Regions from separate parts of the Neobacillus sp. plas4 genome, predicted to be linked through region 1. Evidence: riboswitches for the same ligand, from Rfam matches in the RefSeq annotation. Region 1 holds a riboswitch; each other region holds the start of a gene.
The links. Region 1 has a riboswitch for thiamine pyrophosphate ahead of AC2TFD_RS14120 (thiamine phosphate synthase). Riboswitches for the same ligand answer to the same signal wherever they lie in the genome.
Positions count from the first base shown of each region.

Region 1 (8,158 bases):
CTACATTTATGGAAGTATAATGGTTTTTCCATAAATCAAAAGAAACCAGTTTGTTTCTTAATGAATCCCAATCACCGACCAAAATTTTTAATGCTTCACTTATTTGATGAGAAACAACCATGTTAACCGCAGGATTAATAATTCCTGCTGTATCACACGTTAATCCTCCTAGCGGAACTGTTTCTAGTATACAAGATAGGCAAGGCGTTTTTTCTGGAATAATAGTGTAGGATATTCCGTAGCTTCCAACGCAAGCACCGTAGATCCATGGGACTCCAACCTTTTGTGAAACATCGTTAATGATCATTCTTGTTTCGAAATTATCAGTGGCATCAATAATCAGATTCACTTTTTCGCCCCAAGTTTCAAGCTCTACGACAGAGGCATCCGCAATGATTGCCTCAATGTCCAAAGTTGAGTTAATGTCAGTTAAACGACTTTTAGCAGCGATTACTTTGGGAATTCGATTATGGGCATCATCCTCTGTATATAATTGCTGCCGCTGTAAATTAGACCATTCTACATAATCACGATCCACAATCGTTAGTTTACCAATCCCAGCACGGACGAGTGCTTCGGCACTTGCTGTTCCAAGTGCCCCGGCTCCTATTATAAGTACATGCTTATTGAAAATTCGTTGCTGTCCCTCTTTACCAATAGGTGAAAATAGTTCTTGTCGTGAGTACCGATTATTCACCCGATACTCATTCCTTCCTTTGGACTGCTTGCTGCCGCATATCTCTTTTTCTCGATTCGACCGGCCTCATAACCTAATCGTCCAGCTTCAATCGCTAATTTCATTGCTTTTGCCATTTTTACCGGATCCTTTGCTGCCGATACAGCCGTATTTAATAATACAGCATCGGCTCCTAATTCCATAGCCAATGCGGCATCAGCTGGTGAGCCAATACCAGCATCCACGATAACGGGAACAACCGCTTGTTCGATAATAAAGCTAAGGTTGACAGGATTGATGATACCTTGACCAGAACCTATTGGCGAGGCACCTGGCATGATAGCATGACAGCCTGCTTCTTGAAGTTTCCTAGCTAAAACTACATCGTCAGAGGTATAGGGGAGGACAATAAAGCCTTCCTTCACCAATTCTTCCGTTGCCTCTAGGGTTTCAATCGGGTCAGGAAGTAAGGTTTTATCACAGCCGATCACTTCCACTTTAATCATATCGCATAGGCCTGAAGCTTTCGCTAGTTTTGCGATGCGGACAGCCTCTGCTGCTGTTTTCGCTCCTGCAGTATTTGGCAGCAGACTATATTTATTGGTATCTAGCTGTTCTAAAAAATTCGGCTGGCTTGCTTCAAAAATATTCATTCGTCTAACTGCAAACGTAAGAATTTCTGCTTCGGAAACTTCCACTGCTTCCTTTTGGATTTCAAAGCTTGGATACTTTCCTGTTCCAAGCAACAAACGAGATTGAAAGGATAATGAACCTATTTTTAACATATCAACCGCCTCCTACAAAATGGACTATTTCGATTCGATCTTTATCTGATAATCTAGTACTTTGGTGTTCAACCTTGTTTACGATTTCACCGTTTACTTCCACAACAACGACCTTATTATGGATTTCATAATGTTCCAGAACATCGGAAATACATACTACATGTTCTGGTAATTGGATTAACTCCCCATTTAATATTACCCTCATGTTTTTACCTCCTACCGTACTTTTTCTTTGTATCTTTCTAATTGAAAAGCTGAGAGTAGATCATCATTTAGCAAATTGCCTGCTACTAAATCAGCTACTAGTTTCCCTGTAATAGGGCTTAATAAAATCCCATTTCTAAAATGCCCAGCAGCAACAAATAACCCCTGCCATCTTGGATGCTCACCAATATAAGGAAGTCCATCTCCTGTCTGTGGCCGAATTCCAGACCATACTCGCTCCCATGCCGCATCCTTAATCTCCGGAACCAGTTGAGTGGCTCTTTCTATTAAACTTGCGATACCCTTAGGTGTAACACTGTTATCATATGTATTTTCAATCATGGTCGCACCGATATAAATTTCCCCATTACGTTTTGGTACGAGATAACATCGTTTATCCGAAAAAATCGTTGTGTTGATAATCGGCTCTTCTGTTCTAACGGAAAAGCATTCGCCTTTTACTGGATACACACGAATATCAATTCCAGCTTCACGCATTAATTTTGCAGACCAAGCTCCAGTGGCGACGACAACTTGATCACAATTTACAATGCCATTAGTGGTAATAACGCCTTTTACCTGACTATTTTCAAATTTAAATGAAAGGACCTCAGTATTTTGACGTATTTCCGCTCCAAAATTGACTGCCGCTTTTGCAAAAGCTTGTGTTAACTTTGCTGGCTGCACATGACCATCATTCGGGAGATACATCCCACCAGCTAAACTCGGTGACAGTGATGGCTCCATTTCTCTTACTTCCTTTGTATCCAGCCATTTTATTTCTGGATCCCAATTCCTTTGAAAGGTGACCTGTTTTTTTACTTCTAATGCGATTTCTTCTGATTCTGCAATTTTTAACATTCCTTTATTCACATACTCGATATCGACTCCGCTGTATTCAAATAACTCACTAGAGAGATCAGAAAACATCTTCTGACTTTTTAAAGCCATCTGGAATAAGGGACCGTCTTGTTCCAGCTCCGCTTGTGCCGCCAGCATTCCTGCAGCTGCACTTGAAGCTTGGCACCCCAATTGATTTTTCTCAATAATGATTACTTTTCTTCCTATCTTTGATAGCTGATAGGCAATCGAGGCTCCGTTAATTCCTCCTCCGATTATGGCAACATCAAAAGAATTTTCCATTTTATTCACCTCCATTATTTAATGCCTTACGATAAGCCTTTACTGCCAATAATGGGTCACGCGCTTCTAAAACACCTGACATGACAGCAATCCCATTTGCCCCTTCCTTTAGAACTTGCTCCGTATTATCAGGTGTTATCCCTCCAATGGCAATAACATCAATATCTAAATTTGATAGCTTTTTTACTTCCTCAAGACCGTTTGGGATCTTATCTGGTTTTGATTGAGAATGGAAAACATGTCCGTATAGAACGTAATCTGCACCCTTCTCTTTTGCTTTTAGACCTTCATGATAGGAATGGATAGAACTCCCTATCCTAAGCTGAGGAAAGTTTTCTTTTACACTTGCTGCATCTAAACTATGAAAGGCTAATTGAACGCCTCTGGCCCCTGTTACGAATGCAACATCTACCCGGTCATTAATCATGATCTTTGACAGTGATATGTTATTTTCTGTTAAAAGTTCTACTGTTTCAAATAGTTCCCTAGCAGTTTTTTGTTTTTCTCGTATATGAATTGCAGTTATATATGGATGAATATCACTTACAATTTCCCCTAACTGTTCGATTGCCATTTTACCATTGGATATAATATGTAACTCTTTCTCTTTAATACTCGTTAAAATACAAGTCCCCTCCTATTTGAAGATGCTACTTTTCAATGAAATCAAGTAAACAACAAAAAACCACTTCCTAAAGTAAGAAAGTGGTCGAAAAATTTGAAATAAAGCATTTGCTCTCCAAATATCGAATTTCCCACTTCCCTACGCTGGTATAACCCAGATCAGGTTCATAGAGTCCCGAAGTAGACACTTCAATCTCAGCCTTTTAAAAAGGCACCTCTAGCGGATTTGATTCATTTATTCATTTGAATTAATTACCTTACATGGTTAATGTTAGCACGTTGATTAGAAATGTCAAACTATTTCTTTCCACGAAACAATAGCTGCAAAATCTAGTGATTTTACAAAACAAAAAACACTCACAATCATTGATTCAACATTTGTGAGTGTTTGTAAGAAGACGATGGAAGACACTACCTTAAATTAAGACCTTGTGTCATTCCCCCATCAACTTCTAAAACTGTCCCAGTTATATAACTTGATGCATCAGAAGCAAAAAACAATACAGTATTTGCAATTTCCTCTTGTTTCCCAATTCTACCTAATGGAACTTTTTTAAGCATCCTCTCTTTTATTTTAGGATCCATGGAATGTAATAATGGAGTGTCAATTGTTCCAGGAGCGACGCAATTAACTGTAATATAAGGTGCAAGTTCTAATGAAGCAGTCTTAGTTAAACTTACTACACCAGCTTTGGAGGCTGAATAATTTGCTTGACCAAAATTACCTTTATAAGCTATGGATGAAAGGTTTACAACTTTGCCATATTTATTTTCTATCATATATGGGGCTACAGTTTGTAAAACAAAAAATAACCCCTTTAAATTTACGTTCATTACCGTATCCCAATCTTCCTCGGACATATTTACAAGTCTAACATCTCTAAAAATCCCAGCATTATTAATGTTATAATTGCTACTTTATTTTTTAATTCCAAAGTATATACCCCTCTCGATTTACTTTTGTGCTAGAATAATTTTACAACATATTAACGGAATTCCGTTAATCATACGAATTATCAGGAAACTCAAACCATTTCCATTCATTACTTTGTTAGCTTATATACTATACAATAATTACATAGACCGCAGTCACAAACTGACGTCTCTAACACATCACATCATTATTCAATTATCCACACAAAGGAAGCCTGCTGATGGAAAAGCGCCGTCCTGCTCCCACTGCGGGTAGTTTGGTTCATCTTCATGAATTTCTAGTCCATTCATAATTGAACAGGGCGGAGTATGGTAAACCCACCCTGTTCTAACTATACTGACATCTACTCTTCAAACTTTATTCTATCGATGCACGGTCAAATGTAGCTGGGTTAGAAATTGGTGATATTTCTCCGTCTTTAGCCTGAGGAATCGTCTTACTAGTCAATCCAAAGTAGTTGCCCTTACTAAACTTCATGCTTGAATGAATGGAGTCTTCCCAGTTATCAAAATGGTAGAATGACTGAAGAAAATTATCCCAAGTTAAATCATCACCATTCCTCTTAATCTCTTCGACTAATAGTTCAGCTGCACCCCAGCCTGTCATAGATGAACCAACTAGAGGATCATTCGGATAATCCTGACTTTATCGTTCAACAAAAGCCTGCAGTTGTGGTTGTCTGTTCTTTATTTCATCTTTTAGCATTATTTGCTTCGTTGATATATTTATTCTCTATCTTTGTTTCAATCTGTTCTAGCAGCTTTCTATCTTTTTCTATTTCTTTTATATTTTCTAATGTTAACTGATAAAGGCTCTGTTTTCTCATAGATCTGGACATTAAATTTTTCCTGCTCCTTTTTTTATCTTAAGCTATCAATTTATACTCTATTAAGACAGTTCAATTTGTTAAGAGTTCCACAGCCAAAAATGGCTCTTCTTCGTCATTTTATCTGAAATTCGCAATTTCAGACCTTACATGGAAATGAACAACTTTATTAATTTTGTACTTTGACTTTATCCCAGTTATAAATAGAGTGGATTTAGTCATAAATTCTTTTTTGATTACAGCTCTTTAGAAAAAATTTTACATTTAGAGTTGATAATATTTCATAATATTGCAATAATTCTGCAAATTAAAATTGAGCTATTTGTAGCTAGGATTTAACTGAAGTTGATTCAGGTATATTTATTTTGGGTTCGGTATTTATAGCTGAATCACTATATTTTTCTTGTACAAATATATATGCAAGAGCTACAATTATACCCGGAATGGCAAATATTAAAAAGTTTACTTGAAATGGTAAACTCATGGATATCAAGATTCCACCAACGGCCGGGCCTGCTATACCTCCAATCCTTCCGATTCCCAATGTCCACCCAATACCAGTGGAACGCATGGTGGGAGGATAAAATTGTGAGATATAACCGTATGTGGTTAATTGAGTACCTGTCGTAGTAGCTCCTGCAAGGGCAATTAGTAGATAAAGGATGTAAATATTTCCACCTAAGCCCAATAAAATAAGGGACAATGCTCCCACAATAGCGAAAATAATTACTACTTTTCTACCACTCCATCGATCAGATATCCATCCTCCAACAATAGTGCCTATGATAGCTCCAAAGTTTAATACCAATAAAAACATTAAACTGGAGTTAAGTGCATACCCTGCTTCAGTCATTAATTTAGGAAGCCATGTATTTAGTCCGTAAATCATTAATAAGCACATTGCAGAAGCAATCCAAAACATAATTGTACTTAAAGATCTCCTATCGGAAAATAGTTTCATCATTGGTATTTCTGATTTCTTTGGAACTTTTATTTCATACTGGTCTTCTTCTTTAGAATTAAATTCCGGATTAACTTTTTTCAAAATGTAACTAATTTTATCCTTTTGATTTTTTGCTAAATAAAAGCTTGGCGAATCCGGAAGATATTTATATAAAAATGGAATTGAAAGGACAGGAAGTGCACCCACTAAAAACATCACTTTCCAGCCAAATTCAGGAATCAAAACAATGGCTATCCCTGCTGATATTACTCCTCCTAAACAATAACCGCTTGTCATGATAGATATGAATGTACTACGGACCTTTTTTGGAGAATATTCTGTTGTGAGAGCAATGAGAACCGGAACTACTCCACCCATCCCAATTCCGGCAATAAAACGGTAAATGCCAAACATAGTGGGATTATTTACAAAACACACTAAACCTGTAAATATAGAAAATAATGCTGTAGAAAATATGATAACATTTTTCCAGCCAAACTTATCTGCTACTGGACTAACAAATAACATTCCAAACATAAGACCGAACATTGTGTAACTCCCAATTACTCCTGCTTGAAGCGCTGTAATAGACCATTCCTCCATCAGTATAGGAACTACTGATCCGTATACTACAATATCATAACCATCAAATATTATTAAAAAAGAACACCAAAATAACACACCCAAATGAAAGCGATTAACTTTACTTTCATCAATTATTTTACCAACATCTATTGTACGCATTTACATGTCCCCCTTTATACTCAATTATTACTTTGGCTTATACCTAAAATGAAAATGCTTTTAACTCCCCGATACTTTGATAGAATCTTTGATGTATACCTATTTTCGCCTAAAAAATTGAAAACGCATTCATTATTTTCTGCAATCATGGCACTCAAACTTTTTTCCATCCAGCTTCGGCTATTACCGTTTTGCAAACAGACTCATCGTACCTCTTGATACTCCTAAAAGACTCTCGGAATTAGTTTTTCCTGAAAGCTCTAGTCCTTTGGCTAGTCCCTTTTATTTTTTCACCTTCCTTCTCGTGGGTTAAAGACGGTTGTAATCCAACTCTCCGATAATCTCCTTTGCACCACTGATAAGATCCTCAATTATGTCATATACACTTCTAATATTTTCTATTAAGCCCACTCCTTGACCACAACTTAATAACTCACTGTTTCTGGAAGATATTAAAAACTTGATTTCATTTCGGTCTGCACCATTATTTATTAATCTATCTATCTCATAATACAAATTATTCTTTAATAATCTAATTCCTAAAACTCCCTTTGCAGCAATGGCAGTATCCGCAGCTCCTGAGTTAAGCAACATTTCTTTATATAAACTACTTGCTTTTTGAGCTTCCTTACTTGTTAAAAAAACAGTTCCAAGACTGACTCCTGAAGCTCCAAGAATAAAAGAGGATAAATAACCTCGTGCATCTCCGATCCCACCCGCTGCTATCACAGGTATATTTACTGAATCGACCACTTGTGGGATAAGAGCTATCGTCCCAATTTCATATGGTGAGGCTGCTCCGCCTGATTCAAACCCTTCTGCAATTACCGCATCAACACCTACATCCTCTGCTTTTTTAGCTTGTTTAGGGCTAGGTACAACATGTATTACTATGCATCCTGCTGCCTTCAAACGTTCTGTATATAATTGACAATCTCCTGCTGCAGTAATGATTACTTTTACCCTTTCTTTAATCACCGTCTCTACTAGTTCTTCAGTGTGATCAAAAATAAGGGGGATATTTACTGCAAAAGGTTTATCCGTTAATTCTCGAATTCTTTTTATTTGTTCTGATAAAGACTTGCTCGTCTCCATAGCACCCGCTATTGTTCCAAGTCCACCAGCATTAGATACTGCTGCTGCCAATACCGCATCAGAAATTCCAGCCATACCGGCCAAAAGTATAGGATGCTTAATCCCCAAAAGTGTGCCTATATTTTTTGTTCTCATACCCACCATCCTATTCATTAAAGTAATTATCTTAAAATATTATTAATCT
Region 1 is NZ_CM170152.1:2,826,981-2,835,138, reverse strand. It holds gene AC2TFD_RS14140 (thiazole biosynthesis adenylyltransferase ThiF) at 1-697, opposite strand, end outside; gene AC2TFD_RS14135 (thiazole synthase) at 694-1,461, opposite strand; gene thiS (sulfur carrier protein ThiS) at 1,463-1,666, opposite strand; gene thiO (glycine oxidase ThiO) at 1,678-2,808, opposite strand; gene AC2TFD_RS14120 (thiamine phosphate synthase) at 2,810-3,382, opposite strand; TPP riboswitch at 3,552-3,661, opposite strand; gene AC2TFD_RS14115 (SDR family oxidoreductase) at 3,844-4,335, opposite strand; gene AC2TFD_RS14110 (hypothetical protein) at 4,724-4,972, opposite strand; gene AC2TFD_RS14105 (FbpB family small basic protein) at 5,058-5,204, opposite strand; gene AC2TFD_RS14100 (MFS transporter) at 5,521-6,879, opposite strand; gene AC2TFD_RS14095 (NAD(P)H-dependent flavin oxidoreductase) at 7,189-8,109, opposite strand; gene AC2TFD_RS14090 (class I adenylate-forming enzyme family protein) at 8,157-8,158, opposite strand, start outside.

Region 2 (6,506 bases), 220 kb from region 1:
TTGTTTTTGTTGGAAAAACAGGCCCGATTCCAAAATAATCGGCTCCACCTTCTAATGCATTCATTGCCTCCTCATAACTATGTACAGAAACTCCTATGATTTTATCGTTGCCAATCATCTTTCTGACTTCCTCTATCGGCTCGTCATCCTGTCCTATATGTACACCATCTGCATTCAGTTCGATCGCCAAGCGGATATCGTCATTAATAATGAAAGGAATTCGATGGTCTCTGCATATTTGTTGTAGTTCTTTGGCGAGTTCAACCTTTTTATCATCTTTTAAGGCTCCGATTCCTTTCTCGCGGAATTGAAAAAGGGTAATTCCTCCTTCAATGGCTTCTTGCAAAACCTGGGCAGGATGATCCTTGCAGTTTGTACTGCCCATGATAAAGTAGACTTTCAATGCCTCTCTTATTGTCTTCGTCATCTGCAATCCTACCTTTTCAGTTGATTTCTTTTCCGATATGCCCAGTGATTGGTTGGTCCGTGCCCTTGACCAATCTCGAGTTGATCTTCAATCGCTGCTTGTATAAAGTTTTTCGCTTTCGAAACTGCTTCAAATACACTTAAACCCTTGGCCAGTTCTGCTGTGACAACCGCTGAGAACGTACACCCTGTACCGTGTGTGTTCTTTGTCTGAACTCTTGTGCTTGTAAATGTCGTAAATTCGATTCCATCAAACAATAAATCGATTGATTCATTTTCGTCTTCATCATGCCCGCCTTTTATGACCACATTCTTAACTCCTAAATCATTAAGTCGTTTGGCAGCTGCCCGTTTATCTTCTACGGTTTTAATCGACATTTCCGTTAAAACCTCGGCCTCAGGGATATTCGGTGTTATGACCAACGAAAGAGGCAGCAAATATTGTTTTAAGGCCGAAATTGCCTCATTCTGTAGCAGCGATGCACCTCCCTTAGCAATCATAACAGGATCGACCACTACATTTTTCCAATTATAGTATTCTATTTTTTCGGAAACACCTTTGATGATCTCTGCATTAAACAGCATCCCAGTTTTAAGGGCATCTGTTCCCATATCTTGGCCAATTGATTCGATTTGTTTGGTAACGGCCTCCGCTGTCATCGGAAAAACAGCTTGAACCCCTAATGTATTTTGGGCTGTTACTGCGGTTAGAGCAGACATTCCGAAAACCTCTAACTCCTGAAAAGTCTTTAAATCTGCCTGAATTCCTGCACCGCCGCCACTATCAGAGCCGGCAATCGTTAAAGCTTTTTTCATGGTGATCACTCCTTATAGCTGTTTGAATGAAGCAAATTGATGAATATCTTCTGAAGAAACAAGGGCAAGTTGATTGATAAATTCGATTTGGAAACTGCCTGGCCCTACATTACCAACCTTTTCGAATGCTTTTTCCGCTGCAATCCCATAGAAAGTTAAAGCAGATAATGCAGCATGGACAAAGTTCTTTTCTACTCCTGCAAATGCACCGATAACGGAGGTTAATAGGCAACCAGTTCCTGTTACTTTCGTTAACAGGTGATGTCCATTGGACACTAGATACGTTGTTTCGCCATTTGTAAGAACATCGTCTTTTCCGGTGATTACGACAGTAGTTTTGAGCTTTTTCGCTGCGTTTACGGCTAATTCCACGTGATCTCCTTGCTGTTCACCCGCATCAACGCCCTTGATTTCCCACTTTTCCCCAACAACATTGGCGATTTCAGCCACATTTCCACGTAGAACAGATATTTTCACTTCTTCTATAATCTTTTGTGCCATTTCCGTTCTAAATGGAGTCGCTCCCGCACCCACCGGATCAAAAACTACTGGAATTCCGATTTCGTTCGCTGTTTTTCCAGCTAGAATCATTGAGCTGACCACCTCTTTGTTTAAAGTCCCGATATTGAGCACGAGGGCACGTGAAATCCGAACCATGTCCGCCACCTCATCTGGAGCATTCGCCATTACTGGAGACGCCCCTAGAGAGAGTAGCCCATTTGCCGTAAAATTGGTGACGACCACATTGGTAATATTATGTACGAGCGGGTTCTCCTCTCTTACTCTTTGTAAAATTAAACTCATTTCGCTGCTGTTCATAGCAGTTCCTCCTTCTAAATAATGATCCTATCACTCTTTTAAACATAAAAAAGCCAGATCCATTAACAGGACCCGGCTTAAATAGTTAGAGAAAAAGGATATTTTCGCTTGGCTACTTTCCTACGCTGGTATAATCCAGATCAGGTCCAAAGGGTTAAAAAACGTATCGTTTTTCTCTCAGCCCGTCTATCAGGGCACCCCTAGTAGTAAAAATCTTATAAATTATCCCTTATAATAGTCTAATAATTTCGATATGTCAATTTATTGGATTTGATAGGATCTGCGCCAGCTTCAAAAAGAGTGTATGTTATAGGTAATAAGACCAAAGGATTAAAGTCGGATTTACTTTCCCCCATCATCTCTTAAAATACATAGTGGAGGTAGAATTTTTATGTTGAAAAGAATGATCATCCTTGGGATGCTTGCAATAATCTTAGTAATATTAGTTATAGTAAAATCACAAACCACATCTACAGTGGCCAATCTTAACGATGAATCCTCTGAGTACATTACGATAGAATATACGATTAGCGAAATTAAGGAGAATAAATACTACGGTGAAAGCGATGATGGAAAGGAAATAATTTTTTCTGCAGAAAGCATCGTATCGGGGGATAACATTCAAGTCGATGATGTTGTGATATGCTATTTTGAAAGAGATAATTTTGCCAATGGGATCGTCAAAGTCAAAAAGAAAAAGTAATAGCCCTTCTCAATTGAGTAGGGCTTTGCTTTATTTTGAAAGGCTTTGTTAAATAAGTCTGTTGAATAGCGCATAAGTAACCAGCGATTGTAAAATAAGCGGAAGTTTTCCGGTTATTTGAAAAATGGGGCATGATTCGTGGAATATAAGCGGAAATTTTCCGGTTATGCTATGCAAAATCCCCCATTTTTATGTTTTATTTATAAATAGGCGGAATCTCTCCGTCTATTTTCGATATTTTTAATGTATTTTATCAAATAAGCGGAATTTCTCCGTCTATTAAGATTCTTAAAATTATTGCCTATTAAAAACAAGTTTGAATCTTATTTATGAAAAGTAAGTAAATCCTCCAAAGCAGGTTTAAGTGATGGATACGTGAATTCAAATCCTTCCTCCATTAACACTTTAGGCATAACGTGTTGACCTTCCAAAACGAGTGTACTTTTTTGACCTAGGACTGTTTTCATTACGAAAGAAGGTACAGGAAACCAGTGTGGGCGGTGTAAAACAGAACCTATTGCCTTCCCAAACTCACTCATTTGAAGTGGCGAGGGTGATGTGACATTAACCGGTCCACTCAGATGAGGATGTTCAAGGGCAAAGAGGATGGCGCGGACGACATCGGTTACATGAACCCAAGATACCCACTGTTCCCCTGAGCCCACTCTTCCCCCGACAAATAATTTATAAGGAAGCGCCATTAGCGGAAGTGCTCCGCCTTCCTTCCCAAGCACCACACCAAATCTCATAAACACCGCTCGAATGGATTGTTCTTCTACTAGTTTCGCTTTATTTTCCCAGTCACGTACCGTCCTGCCGAGAAAATCGTCTGCTATTTCCGATGAATTTTCGTTATAAACATTCTTTAAAGAAGCTGGATAAATGCCAATAGCACTGGCATTGACTAAGACAGACGGCTTTTCAGTCAGGCTTGAGATGATTCTTACTAACTCATCTGTTGCTGTCATCCGGCTGACATATATTTGCTTCTGATGACTCTTAGTCCATCTCCCATCATTGATGGAAACCCCCGCCAAATTAATAAAAGCATCTGCACGATTAATTTCATTTTCTGGTGAAGTGCCTTCAATAAGCCACTGAACATACTGCAGCTTATCAGAGGATTTCTTCTTTTGTCTTGTTAGAATTACGATCGAATGCCCTTCAGCAAGAAGCAGTGCTGCTAACTTTTGACCAATAAATCCGGAACCCCCAGCAATTACAATCTTCATAATTCCCCTCCGATTCATTCAACGTGCCGAAAAATATATATGAAAATTATACCATTTTTTTCAAAGAAACTTCTGACTTTAAACGAAATAAACAATATTCAATGTTTGCAGATCCTCTTGTTTCATTAGGTACAAATTCCCGTTTTTCCTTTTTCCGTTATAATCTCTCGCTTGGAAGTGAATCATGGTAGGAAATAGAAAGTAATTGGAAGTGGTTTACGATGGAGCATATGGCAGGGTCCTATAATGATTACTGGTTGGTTTTTTCCATTCTTCTCGGTATTCTTTTTTCATATATCGCGTTAGATCTTAGATGGAAAATGATTATCTTTAAAAATATTAAATACCATTTGTGGTTATTGGGTTGTGCGATTGCCATGGGGATTGGGATTTGGACGATGCATTTTGTTGCTATGTTCGCGATGGAGCTGCCGAATCCAATTGAATATGATGCGCGAATAGTATTACTATCGCTGCTGATTTCCATCTCAGGCACAGGGCTTGCCTTCTTTTTGATGAAAGCTAATCTTTTTAGACTCTTTTTATCTAGTCTGTTGATGGGTGGAGGAATCGTTTGTATGCACTATTTAGGTGTGGAAGCGATGCATATAAATTTCTCTATCACGTATAAGACGCCTATTGTACTTTTGTCTTTTTTAATTGCTTTTACAGCTGCATTCGGCTCACTATGGGTATTATTCTACTTTAATCATCACTATGCCATGAAATTTAATTGGCGGATATTGAGCAGCATATTAATGGGGATTGGTATCGCAGGAATGCATTATATTGGAATGTGGGGGACCATTCTTCACTATCAACCAAATCTCATTTCTGGATCCACCTATTACTCGGTTAATTCGAGTACCTTGAGTTCGTTCATTAGTGTCCCTGCTATTGTTGTCGTGCTGATTATGTTATTATCGAGTGCTTTCCTTGATAAAAAACTAATTAAAAAAATGAAGGACCTTAATCAGCATGAGAAAAAGTTAAGAGAATCGGAGAAACTATCACTGGTGGGTGAATTGGCTGCTGGGGTGGCCCATGAAATCAGAAATCCATTAACGACATTAAAAGGATTTACCCAAATGATGAATGAGACCGACGATTTAGAAACCAATAAACGTTATTCGAAGATTATGATTGACGAAATAAACAGGATTAATTTTATCGTAAGTGAATTTATGGTCCTGTCAAAACCCCATATTGTTCATTATTCCTTAACCGATCTATCGGTCAGTATTAAAAATGTAATCACCCTGTTAAATACCCAAGCGATTATGAACAATATCGAAATTTTTCCAGAATTTGTTGGCGAACGTTTTCTTATTAAGTGCGAGGAAAACCAAATTAAGCAAGTGGCTGCCAATCTAATCAAGAATTCCATCGAAGCCATGCCTGATGGTGGAAAGATAATGGTTCGAATGGAACAAAAAGACGCTCATTTAGTTCTTTCCATTGTGGATAATGGTGTGGGGATCCCACAGGATAAAATCCATTTATTAGGGACTCCATTTTACACAACAAAATCAGAAGGAACGGGTTTGGGGTTAATGGTAAGCAAGAAAATCATTCAAAATCACAATGGAAAATTCGAAATAAAGAGTGTTCCAAATAGTTCTACGACTGTTACCATCACTTTACCAATAGAGATTAGTCATTTAGATTATCTAAGCATGAATGAGGACGACGATCTAACATTAACCCAATCTTCCTAAGTGCGTCGGCTTTACCTACACAAAGGTAAAGCCTTTTTATTGATTTCGAAAAATAATCATGCCAGTAATCATTGGTACGATCATTAACAAACCAACAGTAAGAGTGGGAATCGATAACCGTGAAGCAAATATCGCACCAAATTCACCCAGAAACCCTCCAATCAAAAAAGGGATGGCGGATTTTGTTTTATCGGCGGCATTTGGCTTTGCAAAGTACCAGGCATCCCAAACTGCATAAACATAGAAACCTGGATAAAACAACATGTATTGAAAATTGGTTGCCTCTAATGCTTTTTGATGAAATCCATTAAAATCAAGATGAATGGCAGTATTAATATTTCCCATAACATTATCATAATGTTCTACGATCAGGAGAAAGACACCTTTCAGAAATTGTCGATTATAGATTTGGCCAAATCCGGGCATTAACATGGAAAATAACGCTGCAATATTCCTCATTGCGGTTCTCCTTTGTTGTCTATGTATTTATTTCCGAATTATGGAAGTGTTTATTATAATTTCCAAATAGGCAGGAATAACACGAAATAAAATAATACAAATATCGACATTTTCGATTAGAATCCATTCAGACTTCCGTTGGTGCCTTTCTTCTAAGGGTTAGATATCTATCTATAAGAATTAAGTACTATTATTTTCAATTATTTCAGTTATAATAAAAGTAAGTTTGGAATAAAATTAAAAAAGACCGAACATGCTGGTAACATGTCCGGTCCAGCAATAGACGGTCCTTCACAGGGGTCGGCTAGTTGGGACGATAATCCACCTGAGCCA
Region 2 is NZ_CM170152.1:3,052,232-3,058,737, reverse strand. It holds gene thiE (thiamine phosphate synthase) at 1-427, opposite strand, end outside; gene thiD (bifunctional hydroxymethylpyrimidine kinase/phosphomethylpyrimidine kinase) at 436-1,242, opposite strand; gene thiM (hydroxyethylthiazole kinase) at 1,255-2,061, opposite strand; TPP riboswitch at 2,162-2,273, opposite strand; gene AC2TFD_RS15175 (hypothetical protein) at 2,453-2,764, shown strand; gene AC2TFD_RS15170 (TIGR01777 family oxidoreductase) at 3,088-3,996, opposite strand; gene AC2TFD_RS15165 (MHYT domain-containing protein) at 4,218-5,714, shown strand; gene AC2TFD_RS15160 (hypothetical protein) at 5,751-6,173, opposite strand.
Region 2: it holds a riboswitch for thiamine pyrophosphate, as region 1 does, so the genes downstream of both, thiM (hydroxyethylthiazole kinase) here and AC2TFD_RS14120 (thiamine phosphate synthase) in region 1, are expected to answer to the same signal.

Region 3 (8,158 bases), 2.6 Mb from region 1:
CTAAATAATCCCATCCTATTAGTTGTACATGGCGGTCCCACTATGCCGCTTCCTGGTGTTTCATCAAAAGGGCGTGATTATACTATCGTCACCAATACGAGGGAATTAGTGAAGCATTTTGTTGTTGTTTTTTGGGATCAGCGCGGAACAGGCAAGTCTTATCATCAAAACATATCGCCAGAGTCTATGAATATCAACCAATTTGTCTTAGACGCCAATGAGCTTACTGATTATTTAAGACAGCGCTTTAATAAAGAAAAGATCTTTCTGGCAGGGCATTCATGGGGCTCAACGATTAGTTTAGAGCTTGCAGCCAAATATCCGGAGAAGTTTTATTCCTATGTAGGCATATCACAAATTGTCAGTTGGACAGAAAATGACAGGTTGGCGTTAAAGTGGATAAAGGAAGAGGCAAAGCGGAGGGGAAATAATAAAGCATTACTAGAGCTAGAATCGATTGGTGAGCCCCCATTTGTAGAAAGTTTTCAGCAATGGGGCGTTTTAAGAAAATGGCAGAGAAAATTTAATACACTGATTTATACCGATAAAGATGTAAAGCATCCAGGATTACTTGGAGTTTCAAAACCTATGTTTCAATCCGAAGATTATACACTAATGGACATTGTCCATTCGTATTATCATGGTTTCAAGCTCATTTACACGCAAGCATTCATCGAAGAATTGGCAGAGAATGATTTTTTCAAAAGTGTTAAGGAAATGGAAATGCCTGTTACTTTCATACATGGAAGAAAGGATTTTCATGTGCATGGAAGTTTAGTAGAAGACTATTTCAAACAGTTGAATGCAAAAAAGGGGAAGAACTTTATTTGGGCAGAGAAATCAGCACATTTATTCCATCCAGATGATACGAGAATCATAGAACAATATTTTATAGAAGAATTAAGGCACCTTAAATAGGAAGAAAAAGGATTGCCAAACTGATTTACATAAAATAATAGTAGTTATTCGTCTTCTTTTAGTCTTGTTCAAACTTCCGCCATAACATTTCAAACAAACTGTGAACTTAACACTACACCCATGTTATTAACTGTTGAAATCCACTATAGTGTAAGTATAGAGAACAAGATAAATTTGAAAGAAGGAATGAAAAATGTTTAATCATTTTTTAAGAGAAAATAAAGTTTCAGCAGCTATTTTAACAATTATTCGTTTATACCTTGGCTATGCTTGGTTCACAGCAGGTTTTCATAAAATTACTGGCGGATTCGACGCTTCTGGATTCTTAAAAGGAGCAATTGCAAAACCAGTTACTGGTCCAGATGGCAACATGGTGTACGGCTGGTATGTAAACTTCCTAGAAAGCTTTGCACTGCCAAACATCGATGTCTTCAACTTCATCGTTCCTTGGGGCGAAACATTAATCGGTTTAGGTCTTATGCTTGGATGTTTAACAACAGCAGCAATGTTCTTTGGTCTAGTCATGAACTTCAGCTTCTTCTTAGCAGGAACTGTTTCTCATAACCCAACTGATATTTTCTTAGGCTTCATCATCTTGACTGCAGGTTACAACGCAGGCCGTTACGGCTTAGACCACTGGGTGGTACCATTCATCCGCAAAACAGTTGGAAAAGGTAAGGCAAAAGCAACTGCATAACAGGTAACAAGGTGATTCGTCCCCCTCGAATCGCAAATATATAATACACAAAGACGATTCGTTCCCCCCGAATCGTCTTTTTTTTCAGAGTTTAACAATAGGCAGGAATATGATAAGAGTGGTATTGTCGAAGGATAAAGAAAATGGATTGACAAATATAAGAATTTGATAAACCAAAATAGTTCAATCCTCTGGTTATTCCTTTTATCTTAGCTACTTTATTTGTCATGTACAATTCTCCAATTGTACATTAAACCTCTAATTTCACTCGCTTTAATACTCTTTAATTTTAAAAATTTGTCAGAAGTTCAAAAGTATAAATAATTCGTACTTGGCCTCGATTATGTATACCCATGTTGTGGATCTATTAGATTTTAAGTAGTTTTTACATATATATATATAGGTAGGAGAAGGGATACTATGGGATTTGAGAAGAATACCAGACCTTTTTGAATACTCACTTGCAGGCAAGAAGCGGTGAACGGTTGGGGCGCTTAAGAGAAGGTCACAATCAGGCTGAAATGTTGTTCTTGAAGCAAGTGTGGTGGCCAGCATTTTACCATTTCAAATATCTCATCCAGAATATGAAGTTGATGATTTCAAGGATGGCAAAAGGTATTTGGACTTTGCTTATATTCGTCCCGCCATCCGAATTTGCCTTGAAGTCGACGGATATGGCCCTCATCTAAAGAACATAAGTAGATGGAAATTTTCAGACAACTTGGAACGTCAAAACCAGCTAGTGATTGATGGATGGACTGTGATCCGCTTTTCTTATGACCAAGTGAATGAGAAGCCTCGTCGATGCCAACAAATCGTTCAGCAAGTGATTGGGCGCTGGGTGAGTGATGAACTTGACCAGGCATCACTGTCCTTACTCGAAAAGGAAGTTCTTCGACTAGCGATTCGAAAAGGAGAAGAAATATCCCCTATAGAAGTCGAGAAGTATTTGAATCTAAGTGATAAGACGGTAAAAATTTTCTTTCTCAACTTGTCGATAAAAAGATGCTGATCCCCGCATCTGGGACCAAGAGAATCCGCTCTTATCGGTTGGGTGATCAGGTTAAGCACCCGATTGATGAATAGACGGAAAAATTCCGCTTAATTAGAAAATAAGATAAAAAGTTGCTTAAATAGACGGAGAAATTCCGCCTATTGACTAGAAAATGATGAAAATAGGCGATTTTGCAATGAATAACCGGAAAAACTCCGCTTATTTCCCTAAAAACGCACTCCATTCTGCATTTAACCGGAAAGTCTCCGCTTATTTTACTTTTACTAGGTTCCTCATTTGAGGAAAAACCCCCTTAACTAAAAGGAAGTAGATACGCTACGGTTTCTCTGTTCTTTTACTGCAAAAAAACACTGCAATCCCTTATCATATAAGGTGTTGCAGTGTTTTTAGTGTTAGTTCAATATGGTTACCTTTAATTGTTTTCTTCCAAAATTGATGGCATCTTGTTTAGAAGGAATAAAGACATCAATTTTATTTCCTTTAATGGCTCCGCCAGTATCTCCGGCGATTGCTTCACCATAGCCTTCTACATACACTTTACTTCCCAACGGGATAACAGATGGATCAACGGAAATGACCTTTTGATTTGGATTTTCTATAAGGTTAATTCCAGTAGCCGTAATACCGGAGCAGCCTTCACAAGAAGCGGTATAGGCTGTTGCTTCAACGATAATTTCTTTTGATTCAGGTGCAGCGGCTTCTACTGCAGGGGCACTTTCAATTGGTGCCGGCGCTACTGCTGGCGCTTCCGCTGCAGGAGTACTTTCAGACGGCGCAGGAGTTGCTTGTGCCTCAACTACAGGCGTACTTTCTGTTTTTGTTGGTGGTGCAGGTTGTTCTGATTTATTTGTTAAAGAAATAGTAGTAGGTTTTAAACCTTCAAAGATTACTAGATTTAATCCAGGATGGATCAAATCGCTATGTAATTGATTCCATTCCTTCAGTTGTGGAACTGTTACTTGATGTGCCATTGCTATGTCCCATAAGGTGTCGCCTTGTATAACCGTATAGCGTTTTTCAGGGGCAACGGTTAGTACATCCCCAGGATGTATTAGATCTGATGTAAGATTATTTAACTTTTGGATATATTCCACAGACATGTTGTTTGCACGCGATAGAGCCCAAAGAGTGTCTCCTTTTTGTACTGTAATCGATGCAGCTTGAACATTAGCACTTACAGTTACTGAGAGTACAGCAACTGCTAAAATCGATACAAATTTCTTAAGCATTCATTTACCCTCCATGTTCTTTGGTTGCTAATTTTTAATAATCGTAACATAGAATATTCCGAGAAAAAGAACAGGGAGGTGTTAATTCGATTACAACCATGGCGATTATATTGCAATACTATTTCTAAGGTTAACTAAACTCTATAAAGTCAGTCGTTAAAAGGAAGTGTAAAAGTGTTTCGGGGAGCTGCTATCTAGTAAATAGTTAGATTTTTATGATAATTAATGATTGACTTCAGTAGATTGCATATGTAGAGTTAATAGTAATTTAATAGGAAGACCACTAGGGGAGCCATTTATGGCTGAGACAGGTATGATCCTGGACCCTTTGAACCTGATCTAGTTCATACTAGCGTAGGAAAGTGGAGTCTGTGTCAGGATATTGTCAATTATTCTACCGCTCCATTTTTGGGGCGGTTTTTTCGTTTTTACCATTTTTTGCTCCAACTAGAGTCTTCCCGTTAATACCAATAAGGGGGCTGATGTTATGAGTTTTTCTGCAAATCTAAGAAATGAAGCAAATCCAATCTTTAATGCGATTTTTGAACATCCATTTGTCCAAGGCATTGCCAATGGAGATTTAAAAAAGGAGCAGTTGATTCATTATGTGAAACAAGACTTTGAATATTTAAATGCTTTTATTCGAATTTATGGAGTAGCAGTTTCGAAGTGTGAGAATCGTGAAGATATGGATATGTTTAATCAGCAAATTTCATTTATCTTAAACAGTGAAATCCATCCGCACAACAACTTTTGTCAAGTTGCCGGTGTGCCATACGAAGAACTACAAGGTTACCCATTAGCACCATCCGCACTTCATTATACACGTCATATGCTTACCGTTGCTCATGAGGGAACATTAGGAGAAATTTTAGCTGTTTTATTACCATGCCCATGGACATATTGGGAAATTGGGAAAAAACTATTACAAGAGATTCATCCGGATCCATCACATCCATTTTATGAATGGATCACTTTCTACGGAATGATTACAGATTCCATTACTACAAAATTTTGCGCGCTATTGGATGAGTGGGCGAAGGACGCACCAGAAAGAGAAAAAGAAAAAATGAAACAACATTTCTTACTAAGCTGTCAGCTTGAATATATGTTTTGGGATATGGCCTATAATCTTGAAGAATGGCCAGTGAAATTGGAGTTAGTAAAAGGATGAGTTTTATCGGGTTTCTTTTATAATTGAAAAAAACAGGCATGATTCAATTTTGATGAATCATGCCTGTTTTATTTTATGAATTTTTTATTGGTATTGTGAAATGGTGAGCAAAATTTCAAAAAGCAACAAAGTTTAAGAAAAGAGCCTTTACAAACAATTTACTCACAATTAACACTATATAACTTGGTACCAAGTTATTCTTATAGCAAAGATAAAGGAGGGACCTGCGTGAAAATTGAGTTACATTGTCATACGAATATTTCAGATTGTCCATTGTCGATTGAGGAAGTCTTGGAGTTAGCTCTTGCACAAGGGGTTTCGCACTTAGCGATTACGAACCATGACACCACGAAAGGTCTTAAAGAGGCAGTTGAAACAGGAAAGAGATATGGAATAGAAGTCATTCCAGGCATTGAGATGTCAGGGTTTGATTTTGAAAGAGGCCGCCGTGTTCACATCCTCGGTTATTTTATTGAACCTGGTCATGATGGAATTGAAACGATTTGTCAACCACTCGTTAACAATAGACACAGAGCCTCGGAGGAAATGGTAGAAAGATTAATCGCTGCAGGATATAAGATCACATGGGAGCGCTGTAAGGAAATTGCTCATGGAGGGACAGGAGTTTACAAGCAGCATATCATGCATGCATTGATTGAAGCAGGATATACCGATTCCATTTATGGTCCACTTTATAAAAAATTATTTAATCGCGGACAAAATGGTGAGAAGCCGGGGATTGCTTTTATTCCAATGGAATATATGGACGCCAAAACAGCAGTTCAGGCGATTCTTCTTGCTGGCGGAGTACCGGTGCTTGCTCACCCGGGTCAGTATGGAAACTTTGAAATGGTGCCGGATTTAGTGGAAGCTGGATTGCAGGGAATTGAGGTTTGGCATCCGTTGCATGATAAGAAACATGAGGAACAAGCCAAACAGCTGGCAAGGAAGTATGACTTAATCATGACTGGTGGATCTGATTTTCACGGTGAATATGGAGAAAAACCTGTACTAATTGGGAGTAAAAGCCCAGGAATGGAGACTTTTGAAGCGTTAGTAGCGAGAAGAGAGCGGACCGGAAAAAAAGAATCATCTAAATAAGGAGCTGAACATTCCTATGCCATTTATTTATCAGCCCAAAAAAGAAAAAAAGTTATCCATCACTCCAAGCTTCGCTGATTCCAGTTATATTATTAATAGTTATGCGGGGGAATGGACTTCGATTGGAGAAAATAATCATATCATCGAGTCGACATTTGGTGATTATACCTACACGATGGATGATGTAACAGTTAACTATGCAGAAATAGGGAAGTTTTGTTCGATTGCGTCCCACGTATGTATTAATCCGGTCCAGCATCCTATGGACCGAGTCAGTCAGCACCATATGACTTATCGAAAGGTAGCATATGACTTTGCCAAGGAGGATGATGAAGCCCTTTTTAATTGGCGGAGGACTCAAACCGTAAAAATTGGTCATGATGTATGGATCGGTCATGGTGCGATTATTATGAAGGGCGTAGAGATTGGTACCGGAGCAGTCGTTGGATCTGGGTCGGTTGTCACGAAAAACGTCGAGCCTTATACGATCATCGTGGGTGTTCCTGGCAAGCCGATTAAAAGAAGGTTTTCAAAAGAAACAGCTGATCGATTACTTGAAATTGCCTGGTGGGATTGGCCAAGGAAAAAACTTGAAGCCCATTTTGATGAATTAAATGATGTAGACGCGTTCCTAAAAAAGCATGGATAAGTGTTGTGACAGTCCTAGTCCTGTATTAGGGCTTTTTCTTAAGGACTAAAAATATGATTCCATCTGTTATCAATAATTTACATAGGCTTAACTTTTATTTTATATTCTGGCGATATACTAGACATAGATTTGATTTCGAAAGGAGCAAAGCCTTGATGTCTGAAAAAACTTTATTAGTAGATCGGTTGATTTCGGAAATACGGGAAGGAAAATATAAACCGAATGACAAGTTACCATCTGAAAATGAACTAGCCGATCTGTATAAAGTACCAAGAATGGTGATTCGAAAGGTGTATGAGCGCCTGCAGGAACTTGGTTATATTTTTTCAAAGCAAGGAAAAGGCAGCTATGTTCAAAATCAAAAACTTCAAATACCACTTATTTTAACCGGAGATGTGAGTTTTACTGAAAAAATGAAGGAATTAAAGTATGATTCTAGGACTATGAATCTATCCTGTGAAAAAATTCCATACGATTCTTCCATTTATCATACGTTGCAAGTGAAACTTGAAGACACTGTGTATAAGATTAGCCGATTACGAATCGTTGAGGACTGTCCAATTGCTGTTCATACATCTTTTTTACCTCAATCCCTTTTTGAAAATATTGAGAAGGATGGGAAGGAAATTCACTCTATTTTTGACTATTATCGACAACAAGGATACACAGATTTTCAATCGACGCGCAGCCAATTGAGTGTCATTTTTCCAAGTAAAGTAGAACGTGACTTATTGAAATGTCCTAGTCTTGTACCCCTTTTACTCTTAGAATCTGGATGTGTAGATAAGAAAACCGGTGCAGTGCTTGAATATTCGAAGATTATGTATCGCAGTGATTGTTTTACCTATGTGATCTAAAGGTGTTGTTATACTGCATAGAGTTCTGAAATGAATAGAGGTTTTTAAAAAATCGGCCATTAAGTTGCCGATTTTTTTTATTTTTAACAAATGTCATTTACAAAACCAATACAAACTTAACTATTCTTTTACGTCCGCTCACTTGGCAACAAGATAGAGTAAAACATGTAGAACAAAGACATTAGGAGGCCTTCGATGAAAAGAAAACGAAGAACAGAGATTTTAATCAATGGCTCTCAAAAACTAGTAGAGGACATGGCCGTTTGTATAAAAGATCAATACCAGGTGAAGGTCATCCAAGAGCCAGAAAGTGGCTTAGTGATGTTGAAAGTCCGAGAGACTTCCCAAAAGAGCCTTTTTTATCCTGGTGAAGTGTTGGTAACCGAATGTAAGGTCCAAATCGATGGAAGAATTGGAATTGGCATTGTGACAGGAGATCAGCCAGAGCTTTCGTATCATCTTGCTGTGGTTGACGCCGCGTTTGAAGCGATGCCGCCTGAAACGATTAGGTGGATGGA
Region 3 is NZ_CM170152.1:5,413,408-5,421,565, reverse strand. It holds gene AC2TFD_RS27115 (alpha/beta hydrolase) at 1-918, shown strand, start outside; gene AC2TFD_RS27110 (DoxX family membrane protein) at 1,112-1,615, shown strand; gene AC2TFD_RS27105 (hypothetical protein) at 1,707-1,844, opposite strand; gene AC2TFD_RS27100 (hypothetical protein) at 2,160-2,627, shown strand; gene AC2TFD_RS27095 (LysM peptidoglycan-binding and 3D domain-containing protein) at 3,023-3,859, opposite strand; TPP riboswitch at 4,135-4,237, shown strand; gene tenA (thiaminase II) at 4,347-5,033, shown strand; gene AC2TFD_RS27085 (PHP domain-containing protein) at 5,262-6,134, shown strand; gene AC2TFD_RS27080 (DapH/DapD/GlmU-related protein) at 6,151-6,783, shown strand; gene AC2TFD_RS27075 (GntR family transcriptional regulator) at 6,939-7,640, shown strand; gene phnG (phosphonate C-P lyase system protein PhnG) at 7,836-8,158, shown strand, end outside.
Region 3: it holds a riboswitch for thiamine pyrophosphate, as region 1 does, so the genes downstream of both, tenA (thiaminase II) here and AC2TFD_RS14120 (thiamine phosphate synthase) in region 1, are expected to answer to the same signal.

Region 4 (8,158 bases), 1.4 Mb from region 1:
CACACCTATGAAGGACAAAACTCACCTTGTTTCCATTCGATTTGTCCTTCATCACACCTATGAAGGACAAAACTCACCTTGTTTCCATTCGATTTGTCCTTCATCACATCTATGAAGGACTACATGGGCAATCTCGTTCCGCCACCCTATTAATGATTAAAATTAGGTCCTATTTTATTCCAGCGTTTCTCCCATTTTTCTTTTTGCCTACGCCATTTTTCTTCCCATTTTCTGGCACCTTCATAAAAATTCTCTTCAAGTGATTTTCGAATTATCTCTTCCTCTTCTTGTTTATCTTTCATCAACGTATCAATGTGTGGGACATTAAAACGTGTGGGAGGAGTATCTTTTAATGCTTCTTTCATGATTTCACGGAACACAATTGCTGCCCCTCCACCACTTGTTGTTTTAAGGTAATGTTTCTCATCGGTTTTATCGTATCCTACCCATACCGCTCCAACTAACTCCGGTGTATAGCCAACAAACCATTGATCTTTAACACCTTTAACCCCTTCGATTGGCACTTGTGTTGAACCTGTTTTCCCTGCAATTTCTATGCCTGGTATTTGGGCACTCTTCCCCGACCCCTGCTCTACTACTCCAAGCAGCATCGTATTTATTTGATCCGTCACAGCTTTTGTTGTAACTTTTTCTTTCCTCTCCTTCCACTCTGCTACCAGATTGCCTTCTACATCTATTATTTTATTAATGACATGGGCTTTCTTTCGGACACCATTATTTGCGAAAACAGAATAGGCTTCAGCCATTATTAAGGGAGATACTCCGCGTTCTACACCCCCTAGAGCAAGGGAAAGATTTCGGTCACCCTTTTCTAAAGGAATCCCATATCTTCTCGTTGCCTCTAATCCCTTTTCAATCCCAATTTCATTTAATAGCCACACGGCTGAAACATTTTTCGAATCCTTTACCGCTTCGTACATAGGTACTTCGCCTGCATATTCATGATTGTAATTGCTTGGTTCATACTCCCCAAAGCTCATTGGTTCGTCCTTTAACATATCTGTTATTTTCCAGCCGTTTTCTAGTGCAGGCGTGTAGACTGCCAGCGGTTTTATCGATGAGCCTGGCTGTGCCTTTAATTGAGTTGCACGGTTATAGCCTCTAAAGGTATGTTCCCCGCGTCCTCCAACGATTGCTCGGATGCCGCCGGTTTTTGGATCAAGCAGAATCCCGCCGCTTTGAACAATTTGATCACTTCCCTTTGGAAATAAGGTCTTATTTTCGTAGGTTTTTTCCATCGAATTTTGCATATTAGGATCCAGTTCGGTATAGATTTTATATCCCCCTGTTAATAATTCATCTTGAGACAAATGATATTCCTTAATGGCTTCCTCAAACACTTGGTCAACATAGTGAGGATATTTCCCTCGGTAGGGGTCCCCGCCTCTATTATTTAAGATTACTTTTTCATTTATTGCTTGTTCATACTCCTGTGGTGTTAAATAGCCTTGCTTTTTCATTTGTGCTAGAACAAGGTTTCTTCTCTGTGTTGCTTTTTCTAAGTGATGATAGGGATTTAAAGATGAAGGGGCCTTAATTAAACCTGCAAGTAAAGCTGATTCACCAATCGTCAGATCGTTCACTTCTTTTGCGAAATAATTTCGTGCCGCATGCTTAATTCCCCATGCTCCATCACCAAAATAGATCTGGTTTAAGTACATTTGAAGGATTTCCTGTTTACTGTATTGCCTCTCAATTTTCATTGCTAAAAATACTTCATCTACTTTTCTTTTCAAGGTTTTTTGTGAGGTTAGTAACGTGTTTTTTGTTAACTGCTGGGTAATGGTGCTGCCGCCCTCTACCATACCGCCAGCCTTTATATCCCGGATAAGCGCCCTGGTAATCCCGATAAAGTCAACACCATGGTGTTCATAAAATCGTCTGTCCTCGATGGCGATGACTGCATTTTTCAACGTGTCAGGGACATGTTTAATTGAAATGCCTTCATTTTTGTTGGCTGATATCTTGCTGGCAATTTCACCATGTAAATCATAAAATACTGTCGCTTGAGGGAGTTCATTCTTTAGTGGAGAAATATCCACATCCATCGAATAAGCATATACAATTCCTAAAAAGCCTAAAATCAGAAGAGAAAAGGAAAGAACCATCACTTGGGTCATATGCCACCGCTTCCAATTATTCACAACCTTTTTCATGCTCTCCTCCTTGATGTAAATATACAATTATGTTGGACATCATTTTCTTTTTCCCTAAAAGGGGAAAAATTAACCAAATGGGTGCAAATAAAAAAGCAACCGAAATATTTCCCGATTGCTTCTCTTTATTGGTATAGCTTGGTAACCTCTTTAAAGCGGATTTTCGCTTGTTTCTCATCAAAGCTGCTATAAATCCGATAATGTTTGTCATCCAAAATACGAAAATGTTTACTAAGAATATTCTGCTGAAGGATAAAGCCGTTTTTTCTTAACACTTCTCGCCACCAAATCCGGCCGCCAAATGTTTTCATTTTTCGGTAGTCGATCCCTTCGCGCGCAACTGTCTCTAGAACTTCTAGCGGTTCATTTCCAAATAAAAATTGGACTGTTTCGGTTTCTCGAAACAATGCAACGATTGATACAACCGTTGACCAGCTTGCAAGTACCCTCCCTTTTTCAATCTGTACCAGTGTTTTTTTGGATATACCTATAATCTCAGCCATTTTATCTTGTGTATAACCTGCTTCTGTGCGGATTAATCGTAATTTATCAGAAACTAGCTTAATGATCTCTTCTCTATTCATCTTCGTAACCCACTTTCAATTCCTACTAGTGTAATATTACACAAGTTCCCTACAAATTAAAAGAAAAAAACTGCTATCGTATTTGATGATAGCAGTTTTTTGTTCATTTAGGGGGAATGCCGCACTGACTTTGACTAGAGCAGGATTTTTCAAGATCACAAGCTGCACATTTTCCTTTTTTTGATTTATTTATAAATTTAACCAATGCCCATGTGGCGTAACCAAAAATCGCAGCGCCAATGATAATATTTGCTATCATTGAGATCACCTTCCTACTCTTAGACTAGACCAAACAGCTTGCCGCCCTGATAAATAAACAAGCATAAAACATACGCAAGTATTAGGGCATAAAGAATTGAAAAAGCCGTCCATTTTCTTGAACCTGTTTCTTTATAGATTGTTGCGGCAGTTGCCAAACAGGGGATATATAATAGAATAAAAACCATAAAGCTGTACGCAGCAAGCGGTGTATAGAAATCGCTCAGTAAACCTTGCAAACTCGCATTTTCGGGTACGAAATAAATAATATTCATGGTAGAAATAATAGCTTCTTTTGCTAAAAATCCTGTTATTAGAGAGGCCGCTGCCTGCCATGTCCCAAATCCAATTGGATCAAGAATTGGTGCAAATAAATTCCCAATCGCTGCTAAAAAGCTATCATCCATTTCCACTTTTAATCCATTTGGTCCCGTATAGGATAACAGCCAAATGAAAACAGAGCCAGCAAAGATAAATGTTCCAGCTTTTCGAACAAAGCCCTTTCCCTTATCCCAGGTACTTCTCCAAAGCGACTGGAATTGAGGTAGCCGATATGGCGGCAGTTCAATAACGAACAGAGATATTTCAGATTTCAATAAGGTTTTAGAGAATATTTTTGCTAATAGTAATGCAATTACAATTCCCAGAACATAAAGACTTAACACAAATAGAGCTTTGTGTCCAACAAAAAATGCACCAACAAATAATGCGTATACAGGAAGTCGTGCAGAGCATGACATGAGTGGTGTTAATAATATTGTCATTAGTCTTTCACGTGACGTTTCAATTGTTCTGGCAGCCATGATACCAGGTACATTACAACCAAACCCGATCATCATCGGAATAAATGCCTTTCCATTTAGCCCAACAGACTCCATAATCCGATCCATTACGAGGGCAACCCGTGCCATATAACCTGAATCCTCTAATAAAGAAATAAAAAAGAAAAGAATAAAAATCTGTGGAACAAATACTAGTACCCCGCCGACACCTGCAATGAGACCCTCAATAATCAGCGCATGGATAAAGTCAGAAGCGTGTATCGCAAGTAATAGGCTTTCAAATCCCGCTGTTACCGGTCCAGTCAAAAATCCATCAAGGATGTCAGACAATGGTGTTCCCAGCCAATCAAACGTCAGCATAAACATCAAATACATGCATAGCAGGAAGATTGGCATTCCTAAGTAACGATTGGTAACAATTGCGTCTATTTTTTCCGACAAGGGTTTAGTTGTACCTATTTTTTGAACAGATGACTTTAAAATTTTCTCTATAACTTCTTTCCTCTTCATATATATAAAACTTGCAAGTGTTTTTACATTGTTATTTTCTTGTATAACTACAGACTCTAACTGGGAAATAAGTTCTTCAAGCTTATGAACCTCAACAAAATCAGCGAGATATGTTTTTACATATTCATTGCTCTCAAATAGTTGAATAGCAAGCCATCTAGGTGAATGATTGGTCTTCCCTATTAATTCCATACTTATTTTATTTATGGCATCTTCTACAGCACCACCATAATAAATATGTTTTTTTACCTTTGAATGGTTGGATTCAGTGGAAATAACTTCAATTAATCGATCACACCCTTTTCCACTCCGAGCAACTACAGGAACAACGGGTACCCCTAGGATTAGTGACAGCTTTTCAGGATCAATTTGAATTCCTCGTTTTGATGCGACATCAACCATATTTAGGCCGATTAGAGATGGTTTTTCATATTCAAGCATTTGTAAGGTTAAATGTAAATTACGTTCTAACTGAGAAGCATCTAAAATATTTAACAGCCTGTCTACCTGTTCTTCCAAGAAAAAAGAAGTTACAACCCCTTCATCCTTTGATAATGGATTAAGTGAATAAACACCAGGCAAGTCAATTAACCTTCCTATATTATTCTTAAAGACTCCGACCTTTTTCTCAACGGTTACGCCACTCCAGTTACCAACGTATTCATAGGATCCTGTTAGATTATTAAACAATGAGGTTTTTCCAGTATTCGGGTTTCCAATGAGGGCAACTTCCATTAAACTCTCTCCACTTCTATTAAGCGTGCCTCTTTGCGGCGGAGACCAACACACTGTCCGCATGATTCAATCATCACTGGTCCGCCAAATGGCATGATACATTTAACACAAACTTCTGAACCCTCAGTAATTCCCAGGTCCATCAGCCTTCTCTGTACTAAGCGGCCTACCTTAGAAATATTAACGATGATTCCTTTCTCTCCTACCTTAAATGATCCGAACATTTCTATCACCCTTACATATGTTAATTGAGAATGATTATCTTTATTTATAAGGTAATTTTACCATTTATATCTGCTAAATTATGTGACAAAAAACCGAAATAAAATAAGAAAAGCGTAAGCGCCCTGGTCAGCGGCGTATGGCCTGGAGGGCTCCAACTGAGATAAAGGAAACACGAAGAGCCGTAGGCGATTCGATGGTGACTTATCGTAGGGCGGAGACCGAAGGACACTAGCCGCTAGGGCGCTGGAGCTGGACAGTAATCTAGGTTCAAAAATTCATCCTTTATTTCAAAAAAAAGAGAAAAGTCAAGGACTTTTCTCTTTTTATCTTAGATCATTTTTTTCGGTGCCGCACTTATAATCAGGATTACAATGATTGCACTTACGATAAAGCTTGGAAGCATGTAGGTTCCATTGTAAACAAAGGAATACACAGCTACTGGCTGACCCGCAGGCGCATATTCACCAAAAAATACGATTCCGGAATAGACGTGAGCAAGATATCTTAATGCACTTCCCAAGAATGTACCTAAAACTACATAAGTGATCCAGCTTTTTTTGTGATTATTTGCAAGAGAATTTTTCACCTGTGAAGCAAAAATTCCTGCTAAACCAACGACTGAAAAGGCAATGCCATAATCAATAATACCTTGAAGCAGTGTATAGATTTGCGAAAAGCCTAGAATGAACTGAAGTAATCCAAGTAAAAACCCAGATAGGATACCGCCTTTCCACCCCCAACGAAAGGACATTAAGAAAATTGGTATCATCGCGATCGAAATGGATCCTCCTTGCGGCCATATTTTTAGCGACAAGAGACCTGAAACCAAATCTAATAAATATGCTAGTGCTGAAAATACGGCTACTTCGACTAGAAATAATGTTTTATTGCGCTTTTTTTCCATACTTGTTCCCCCTAATTTTTTTGGAGAACGTTCGATAGGCTTATTCCTGTAATTTAATATGGTGCCTTATTAACAAAAAAAAGCAATGCACGACATATAAGGATTGTCTGCATTGCTTGATATTGATATCTGGCAAACCACATCCCTACGCTAGCGTTAACTAACAGGTTCATAGGGTCAGAACTCGAACGTTCACTCTCAGCCACCGAAAGCAGCTCCCCTTGTGGAAATATTTAATTAATTTCTTAACAAATATACTATTTTTATAGAACTTTTACAAGGAAAACCTCCTAATCATGGTATAATTAAATAACTAGTCTGTTCGGATTTGCCTTAGGAGGAAAAGTGTGATGGTATCTGAAGTACAAACGGAATTAATTACTTTTTTTGATAAGAATAAAAAAAGTTTAATAGAAGAGTGGGAAAATTCAATTGTCATAGCTGATGGAGATCCCTTTAAAGAAAAAATAAGGCAGAATGGGATAACTATGTTTAATATAGTGCTAGACATGCATAAACTGAATGAACAAGATTTATTAGAGATGATTCAACAGCATGCATTAGAAACTTCTGAAGAAAGAGCCCAAGCCAATATTAATATTGGCGATTTTGTCTATAATGTCAATCTCGGAAGAACCATTTTATACAGTTATTTAGGGAAATCTGGTTTACAATGGTCAGTTCTTCAAGAATCAATTAATAGGATAAATTTCTGCTTTGATAAATTCCTTTATTACGCAGTTACTCATTATACAGAAGCTAAAAACAAAATTATTGAAGAAAAAACGATGTTTATTGATTCGACTCATCAAGACCGTTTAACCCTTCTCGGGCAAATGACATCAAGTTTTATCCATGAATTTAGAAATCCACTCACTTCGATTCAAGGATTTATTCAACTTCTTAAGGCTGACCATCCGGATATGAAATATTTAGAGATTATTTCAAGTGAGTTAGACCAGCTGAATTTTCGAATTTCACAATTTTTATTATTATCAAAGAAAGAACTAATAGGAAAAGAAAAAGAGGAATTTCATTTTAATAAATTAATTGATGAGGTTTTAAATTTCTTATATCCTTCAATTTTAGATGGTAAAGTAAAAATAAAAAAAGAAATTGTCGAAGAAATTTCTCTTTATGGATATGCAGATGAAATTCGTCAGGTTTTTATTAATATTATCTTTAATGCCATTGACGTGTTAATTCATCACAGAATTCCAAACCCAACCATCGAAATTAACAGTTATATTGAGAATAACACCCATGTTATGTTATCTATATCCAATAATGGGCCAATGATCCCTTCTGAATTAAGTAAAACGATATTCGAGCCTTTTTTTACAACAAAAAAACTCGGTACCGGGCTCGGGTTGTTCGTGTGCAAAGAAATTATTGAAAAACATAAAGGTGAATTAACCTGTTCATCGTCGCCTAAAATCACGATATTTACAATTAGATTACCATTAGCTGCGTCTCCTTTATAGGAGACTTTTGTTTCTTATTTTATTTTTGAAAATTTATAATTTTCTTATTCATACCTGCGGAACTTTATTCATAAAATATTGATACTAACTATTATTCAAACTAGAACGTTTGACTGTACAGTTGTAATTGACTATAATTATTTTAAAATTTAGTGATCGAGGTGGTATGATGGGGCTGTCTATCGTATCGGTGAATTAGCGGAAATTGCAATGGTCTCTAAGCGGACAATCGATTATTATACTTCACTTGGTTTATTAAACGCAGAGCGTTCCAAATCTAATTACCGAATTTATTCTGAGGAAACGTTAAAGGACTTAAAGTTTATAGAAGAATGTAAGAGTTTACACTTTCCACTTGAAGAGATTAAAAGAAAGCTAGATATGAGGAAAGACAAATCAATTTGTGAAGCAGAAGTGGAAAAACATCTAAATATAGTTATACAGCAAATGCATCAACTGCAAAATGATTTATTTGACCTCATTCCAATTAGTTATAAAT
Region 4 is NZ_CM170152.1:1,464,638-1,472,795, reverse strand. It holds gene AC2TFD_RS07350 (transglycosylase domain-containing protein) at 150-2,177, opposite strand; gene AC2TFD_RS07345 (helix-turn-helix transcriptional regulator) at 2,303-2,761, opposite strand; gene AC2TFD_RS07340 (FeoB-associated Cys-rich membrane protein) at 2,865-3,020, opposite strand; gene feoB (ferrous iron transport protein B) at 3,040-5,046, opposite strand; gene AC2TFD_RS07330 (FeoA family protein) at 5,046-5,270, opposite strand; gene thiT (energy-coupled thiamine transporter ThiT) at 5,600-6,175, opposite strand; TPP riboswitch at 6,301-6,407, opposite strand; gene AC2TFD_RS07320 (histidine kinase N-terminal domain-containing protein) at 6,526-7,659, shown strand; gene AC2TFD_RS07315 (MerR family transcriptional regulator) at 7,846-8,158, shown strand, end outside.
Region 4: it holds a riboswitch for thiamine pyrophosphate, as region 1 does, so the genes downstream of both, thiT (energy-coupled thiamine transporter ThiT) here and AC2TFD_RS14120 (thiamine phosphate synthase) in region 1, are expected to answer to the same signal.